2 regions of the Coprobacillus sp. AF33-1AC genome follow, and region 1 is predicted to be linked to the other one. Evidence: a T-box and tRNA genes for the amino acid it is inferred to sense, from the RefSeq annotation. Region 1 holds a T-box; the other holds one or more tRNA genes.
What was found. The T-box of region 1 lies ahead of alaS (alanine--tRNA ligase). A T-box ahead of a tRNA ligase gene usually reads a tRNA of that ligase, here a tRNA-Ala.

Region 1 (4,058 bases):
TACTTAGATGAGTTAATAGAAGAAGAAAAAGTAATCTTAGAAGATAACCGATACTATTATTATGAAATGTATCAAGCTGAAAAACTCATAGCATCATTTATCCAGCAAATTTTGCATATTCCTGATGATATTTACGACCAAAACGAAGTTGATCAATTTATAGAAAATAAAGAAAAACAATATGGAATTCAATATGCTAAAAAGCAAAAAGAAGCTATTAATCACTTTTTAAAATATCCTTTTATGATTTTAACTGGTGGACCAGGAACGGGGAAAACAACGATTGTTAAATTGATTTTAGATGTTTATCATCAACTGTATCCTCAAGAAAAAATAGGTCTTGTTGCACCGACAGGAAGAGCTTCAAAACGGTTAAGCGAATTAACTGGATTAGAAGCCTGTACAATTCATCGTGAATTGAAATGGGATTTACATTCTAATACTTTTGCAATGGATCATAGTCATCCTTTGGATTATGATGTTTTAATTGTTGATGAGTTTTCGATGGTTGATTGTTTACTTCTAAGTAAATTATTAGATGCTTCAAATAAAATTCATAAATTACTATTCATTGGTGACTATCATCAATTACCTTCAGTAGCACCAGGAAATGTATTAAAAGATTTAATTCAATTAGACTTACATGTCATTGAATTAGATGAAATATTTAGACAGTCAAAAGATTCTGGAATTATTCAATTAGCGCATAGTATCATTCACAATCAATTATTAGATTTGTCTTTGTTTGAAAATTATTCGGATATTCATTTTTTTAAAAGCACAAATTATGATATGGTAAAGAATGTTACTACAATTGTAAAAAAAGCCATTAAAGAGGGTTATGACATCTATGATATTCAGGTTCTTGCGCCGATGTATCAGGGTGTGGCAGGAATAGACGCTTTAAATGATGCATTACAAGAAGTATTTAACCCTGCAAATGAAAATCAGCTAGAATATAAAGTCGGTCGTAGAATTTTTAGAGTAGGCGACAAAATTTTACAATTAAAAAATAGACCTGAAGATGATGTGTATAATGGTGATATTGGTATCTTAATTGATATTTGTAAAAAAGATAATATGGAGTATTTAGAAGATACACTTATTGTTGATTATGATGGAAGAATTGTTATGTATACATCAAAAGATTTTTATACAATTACACTTGCTTATTGTATGTCTATTCATAAATCACAAGGCAGTGAATTTAAAATTGTGATTATGTCAGTATTAAATGATTATTCAATTATGTTAAAAAGAAATTTATTATATACGGCATTAACAAGAGCAAAACAGTCATTGTTTATTTTAGGTGATCCACAAGCTTTTATACGAGGAATTCAATACGATTATGATGAAAGAAGAAAGACATCACTTATTCAACAATTTCAAAATAATCAAACTCTTAATTTGTATGATTTTATGGATGATGACCATACTAAATAGAGGTGATTATATGAAAAGAAATAATTTAGTTATGGCATTAACAATTGTTTCACTTGCTATTTTGTTTAGTGAGACAAATTGTGGTTGCCAAATGATGGAAACAATTAAAGAAAAGATGTAGTGTTTCATATTGAAAACATTTGTTAATTCATGTATAATGCAGTTAAATCGTTGAAAAAGATAAGTACTATTTTTAATTCTTAAGAGAAATTGTGGTTGGTGCAAACAATTGGATGAAAAATAGGAAAGCTACTTTTGAGAGTAACTAATCATTACCGTGAAACTGCGTTAAGGTTAAATTAAGGGCATGTATATCATGAACTAGGATGGTACCGCGATAAAGTCGTTCCTAGAATAGGACGACTTTTTATATTGTCAAAAAGGAGAAAAAGAATGAAACAATTAACAGGAAATCAAGTAAGACAAATGTTTTTGGATTATTTTAAATCAAAAGGACACATGATTGAACCAGGTGCATCATTAATTCCTCATAATGATCCAACTTTATTATGGATTAATGCAGGTGTTGCAGCTTTAAAAAAATATTTTGATGGTTCAGAAAAACCAGCATGTAATCGTATTGCCAATGCACAAAAATCAATTCGTACTAATGATATTGAAAATGTTGGAAAAACTGCTAGACATCATACTTTCTTTGAAATGTTAGGTAACTTTTCAATTGGTGATTATTTTAAAAAAGAAGCGATTCCTTTTGCTTGGGAATTTTTAACAAGTCCAGAATATATTGGATTTGATAAAGACAAATTATACGTAACTGTATATACAGATGATGAAGAAGCATATCGTATTTGGACCGAAGTTTGTCATGTTGATCCAAGTCATATTTTAAAAACATATGAAAACTTTTGGGAAATCGGAGAAGGACCAGGAGGTCCTGATTCAGAAATTTTCTATGACCGTGGGGAAAAATATGATCCTGAAGGATTAGGAGAAAAATTATTCTTTGAAGAAATGGAAAATGATCGATATATTGAAGTATGGAATATCGTATTTTCACAATATGATTGTAATCCTGCTATTGATCGTAAAGATTACAAAGAATTACCACAAAAGAATATTGATACAGGTATGGGATTAGAAAGATTGGTAAGTATTATTCAAGGTGGAGAAACAAACTTTGATACAGATTTATTTTTACCAATTATTCATGCTACTGAAAAATTAGCCAATGTTTCTTATGAAGAAAATAAAATGGCTTATCGTGTTATCGCTGATCATATTCGTACTGTTACTTTTGCTTTAGCTGATGGCGCTATGTTTGATAATGCTGGTAGAGGATACGTTTTACGTCGTATTTTAAGAAGAGCTGTTCGTTATGGAAAACAAATTGGTATTGAAAAAGCATTTATGTATAATTTAGTACCAATGGTAAGCGATATGATGAAAGACTTTTATGACTATTTACCAGAAAAAGTTGATTTTATTAGTACAATGGTAAAAAAAGAAGAAGAAGCATTCCATAAGACATTATTAAATGGTGAAAAATTATTAAAAACATTAATTGATAAAAATGAAAATGGTGTTATTAGTGGTAAAGATGCATTTAAACTTTATGATACTTATGGTTTCCCATATGAATTAACATTAGAAATTGCTGAAGAATCAAATTTAACTGTAGATGAAAAAGCGTTTAGAGAAGAATTAAAAATTCAGCAAGAAAGATCACGTGCTTCAAGAGGAGATAATGAATCTATGACAAGTCAAAAACCAGATTTGATGGCTTTTGATTTACCATCATCATTTACATATGATCCTTCACCAGTTAAAGCAGTAGTTATAGGTTTATTTAAAGATGGAGTGAAAACAGATAAGATTGATGATTATGGTGAAGTTATTTTTGATAATACAACATTCTATGCAGAAATGGGTGGACAATGCGCTGATACAGGATATATTGAAAATAATACAACAAAGGCAGATGTTGTTAATGTATTAAAAGCACCGAATAAACAACATATGCATTTTGTAAAATTATCATCAGGTTCTATTCAAATGGGAGATGTTTTCACATTAAATGTAGACCAACAAAAACGTCGTCAAATTACAGCAAATCATAGTGCTACACATATTTTACAAAAAGCACTTCAAGAATTATTAGGTGATCATATTAGTCAAGCTGGTTCTTATGTAGATGAAAAAGTATTAAGATTTGACTTTACTCATTTTGAAAAGATTTCAAATGAGTTATTACAGAAAATTGAAGAAAAAGTTAATCAAATTATTTTTGAGGGAAGAACTGTAAAAATTCAAAATATGTCAAAAGAAGAAGCTTTACAAACAGGTGCCATGGCTTTATTTGATGAAAAATATGGTGATGTTGTTCGTGTTGTCAATATTGGTGATTACTCTGTGGAATTATGTGGTGGATGTCATGTTGCAAATAGTTCAGAAATTGGTCTATTTAAGATTATAAGTGAAGAATCTGTAGGAAGTGGAATTCGTCGTATAGTTGCTAGAAGTGGTTTGGTTGCTTATCAAGATATGGTTCATGAAAAAGAAACAGTAGATCAAATTAGTAGTATATTAAACTTAAAAAATAGAAAAGACGTAATTAATAAAGTTGAGGCATTAAACCAAGACTTAAAAGATAG
Region 2 (4,058 bases), on a different contig from region 1:
ATAGTTGGTTTATATGGCCAATAGCGGGTGTCTTATACGCAGCAATGATGATGGCTTTTAATTATGTAAATAGAAAATAAAAATACGTTCAGTATCAAAACCGAACGTATTTTTATTATTGCAAAATGAGTTCAACAGTAATATTTTCATCATCTTCTGTTATACAATCAACTCTAACAGTTGCTTTTGTACCTAGATAATTTTTAAAGTCAGGATCAACTTTAGCTGATTTAATTCTTTTTTTAATATATGGTTCAACTAATATCCTGAGAAGCTTTTGAGTATCAGGGTCTTGAGAATCGGAAAATATGTATTTAAAAAAATGAGGATTATTAAATATCGCTGAATTATTCATTTTTTCACCTCCCAATATTATATATGGTTTTTAAGAGGTCTTTTTCTTTTAAAAAATAAAAAATATTTCAATTAATGAAACATTTTATTGAGAAATGATTTCTACGCCATCTTCGGTAACCAAGAATGTATGTTCCCATTGAGCAGATAATTTACCATCATCAGTATAAACTGTCCAATCATTATCGTACCCTAAATGAATATGTCTTGTTCCTTGATTAATCATAGGTTCAATTGTAAAGACCATACCGGGAACAATAAGTTCTGTTTTTTCGTTTGGTTTAAAATGAAAAACATAAGGATCCTCATGCATGCTTGAACCAATACCATGACCACAAAATTCTTGAACAACACTATATCCGTTTAAATGAGCATGTTTTTCAATGGCAGCACCAATATCACCAATACAGCTTTTCCATGGTTTTACAGCTTTCATACCTTCTTCTAAACATTCTTTAGTTACTTTAACTAAACGTTTTGCTTCTTCACTAACATGACCTAGCATGAACATTCTTGAAGCATCTGCATAATAACCATTGACACCAGTTGTTGCATCAACATTAATAATGTCTCCATCTTTTAATACATAGTTACCAGGAATACCGTGGCAAACCTCATCATTTACTGAAGTACAAATACTTTTTGGATATCCTTGATAATTTAAATCAGCAGAATATCCACCATGACTTGAAGTATACGCTACTGCCATATCATCTATATCTTGAGTTGTCATACCAATTTTGATGTTTTTTTCAATATAATCTAATAAACCATTATTCACAACAGCAGCTTTCTTTATTGCTTCAACTTGTTTTTGATTTTTAATCATTTTATGAGTAGGTACTTTATAACCATGTTTTTTATAATATTTTAATTTTTTATCAAATTCTTCATGACATACATCGTAGACAAGCTGACTACCACACCAGCATTTCTTTTTCATATTTCAACCTTCTTTCGTTTCAAGTATACACTAGAATAATAGATATTTCACATCATATCATAATAAAATAATCAAGACATATATTAAAACAGGTGAATTTATGAAAAGAAAGTGTATCATGATTATTATTATAGTGTGTGTTTTAATGATTCCTTTTTATTTCTATCAAAAGGTATATAGTCAAAGTCATGCAACACCTTTAAAGTATCGATATGTTGTGATTGATCCTGGACATGGTGGTTTAGATAATGGAGCCATGGAATATGGATATAAGGAAGATGATATTAATTTATCCATATCGAAGCTATTAAAAAGTGAATTAGAATATTATGGAGCAACAGTCTATTTAACAAGAGACGGTGATTATGATATGACCAAAAGAAATCATCATTATTCAAAACAAGATGATATGTATTTGAGAGTGAAAGAGATTGACAAGCATCAAGCTCATTATTTATTAAGTATTCATCAAAATGCTGCCAATAACTCAAAGGCGTGGGGTTCACAAGTTTTTCATTACTATCGTAGTAAAAAAGGTAAAACACTAGCAAACAAAATAGATAGACATTTAAAAGAAGTAACGCATAGTCGCAAACCTATTAGTGGATGTGGTTTTAGAGTTTTACGAGCAACCCAAACAGTTGGGGTTTTGATTGAATGTGGATTTATGTCTAATTATAATGAGTGTGGTCAACTAAGAAATGAAAATTATCAAAGAAAACTGGTAGAACAAATCGTTAAGGGTTTGATAGAATATGATCAAGAGGCAACAAAAAAGGACAAAAAACAGAGTAAAAAAATACTTGAATAAAATGTAAAAAAAATAAAGAAAAGTGTTGACGAATAGAGATATATCATGTTAATATATATGGGCAGTCGATTGATGGGCCTGTAGCTCAGTTGGTTAGAGCGCACCCCTGATAAGGGTGAGGTCGATGGTTCAAATCCATTCAGGCCCACCATTAATTAATTGCTTAATATAGATGATATAAATTTTATGGGCCTGTAGCTCAGTTGGTTAGAGCGCACCCGTGATAAGGGTGAGGTCGATGGTTCAAATCCATTCAGGCCCACCATTAACATTTATAACTGGGGCCATAGCTCAGCTGGGAGAGCACCTGCCTTGCACGCAGGGGGTCAGCGGTTCGATCCCGCTTGGCTCCACCAATAGTAAATGAACCTGTTTATACAGGTTTTTTATTTTTATAAGAAAGAATGCAAAAATAAAAGCATATGATATAATAACTAAAAAGAAAGGAACAACTTTATGGAACAATTATTCATTTATATTTTATCCTTTTTTATTTATAGTTTTTGTGGATGGATTTGGGAATCAATTATGATTCACGCTATTTACATGAAAAAGTTTGTTAATAGAGGTTTTTTAAATGGACCGATGTTACCGATTTATGGCAGTGGAGCTTTAATTGTAGTGTTGTTTTTTAGAATGGAAGGGGTCCATTATCCAATATATAGTATCTTTTTATTGGGTGGATTGATTGCTTGTGTAGTAGAGTATTTGACTTCATGGGCCATGGAAAAGATGTTTCATGAACGCTGGTGGGATTATTCAAAGAAACTGTTTAATTTAAACGGAAGAGTATGTTTGGAAGGATTCGTGTGCTTTGGTTTATTTAGTGTAGCAGCAACGTGTCTTATTCAACCTTTTTTTGATAAAAAGTTAGCACTTATTCCTTATACTGTACAAATTGTACTGATTGTTATATTGGTAACGATTTTTGTTGTTGATCTTATTCGTTCGGTACATATTGCTACTCATCTTAAAAAGGAAATGGAAGAAATGGTTAAAGTGTTGGAAAGAGAACAAATGCGAATCCATCAAAAGTTTGCCGATTATGAAGTTGAGTTAGAACACTTAAAAAATATTAAGACTTTAAGAGGTTTGATTGATCAAATTAATATTGAATTAAAGAATAAACATTATCGTTATGGGTCAAGGCGTATTCTAAAAGCCTTTCCCTATTTAGTAAAAAAACGTATTCAAGAAACACATGAAAGAATACGTGAAAAGGAGTAATAAAGAATGGCTTATTCAAGAGGTAAGGGGAATTATGTTGTTAATACTTTAAATGGTATGGCTTATGGTTTCTTTTGTAGTTTAATCATTGGTACGATTTTAAAACAGTTAGGAACATTTTTAAATGTTTCAGAATTAACGAGTTGGGGTACGATAGCAAGTTATCTTATGGGTCCTGCGATTGGAGTTGGAATTGGTTATGTTATTGAAGCAAAGGGTTTGAATCTAATTGCGGCTATTATTGCAGGAGCAATAGGTGCAGGAACGTTTAGTAATGGAACGATTCAAAGTGGTAATCCAATTATTGCTTATGTTACAGTGATTGTGGCTATTGAGGTGGTAAGACTTATTCAAGGGAAAACGCCAATAGATATTTTATTGGTTCCGTTTTGTTCAATTCTTGTTGCAGGAATTGTATCTAAATATATAGGTCCTTATATTTCGCAAGTAATTGTATGGCTTGGAGGACTTATTAATGATGGAGTTGCCTTACAGCCTTTATTTATGTCTATTGTAGTTGGTGTTTTAATGGGGATGGCTTTAACTGCACCCATTTCTTCGGCGGCGATTGGTGTCATGCTTGGATTAAATGGTTTAGCAGCTGGGGCAGCTTTAGCGGGATGTTGTTGCCAAATGATTGGCTTTGCAATGATGAGTATTGATGATAATGATATTGGTGATGTTATTGCAATAGCGATAGGAACAAGTATGTTACAGTTTAAA

Region 2: it encodes a tRNA-Ala, which carries the amino acid that the T-box ahead of alaS (alanine--tRNA ligase) is inferred to sense. The anticodon was not compared.

Annotation. Positions count from the first base shown of each region.
Region 1 covers NZ_QRQB01000004.1:84,782-88,839, reverse strand. Annotated here, with positions in the region: gene DWZ53_RS02955 (ATP-dependent RecD-like DNA helicase) at 1-1,446, shown strand, start outside; T-box leader at 1,609-1,800, shown strand; gene alaS (alanine--tRNA ligase) at 1,840-4,058, shown strand, end outside.
Region 2 covers NZ_QRQB01000020.1:2,823-6,880, forward strand. Annotated here, with positions in the region: gene DWZ53_RS07825 (helix-turn-helix domain-containing protein) at 1-80, shown strand, start outside; gene DWZ53_RS07830 (hypothetical protein) at 116-355, opposite strand; gene map (type I methionyl aminopeptidase) at 440-1,297, opposite strand; gene DWZ53_RS07840 (N-acetylmuramoyl-L-alanine amidase) at 1,398-2,108, shown strand; tRNA gene DWZ53_RS07845 (tRNA-Ile) at 2,183-2,259, shown strand; tRNA gene DWZ53_RS07850 (tRNA-Ile) at 2,297-2,373, shown strand; tRNA gene DWZ53_RS07855 (tRNA-Ala) at 2,389-2,464, shown strand; gene DWZ53_RS07860 (putative ABC transporter permease) at 2,565-3,335, shown strand; gene DWZ53_RS07865 (PTS transporter subunit IIC) at 3,342-4,058, shown strand, end outside.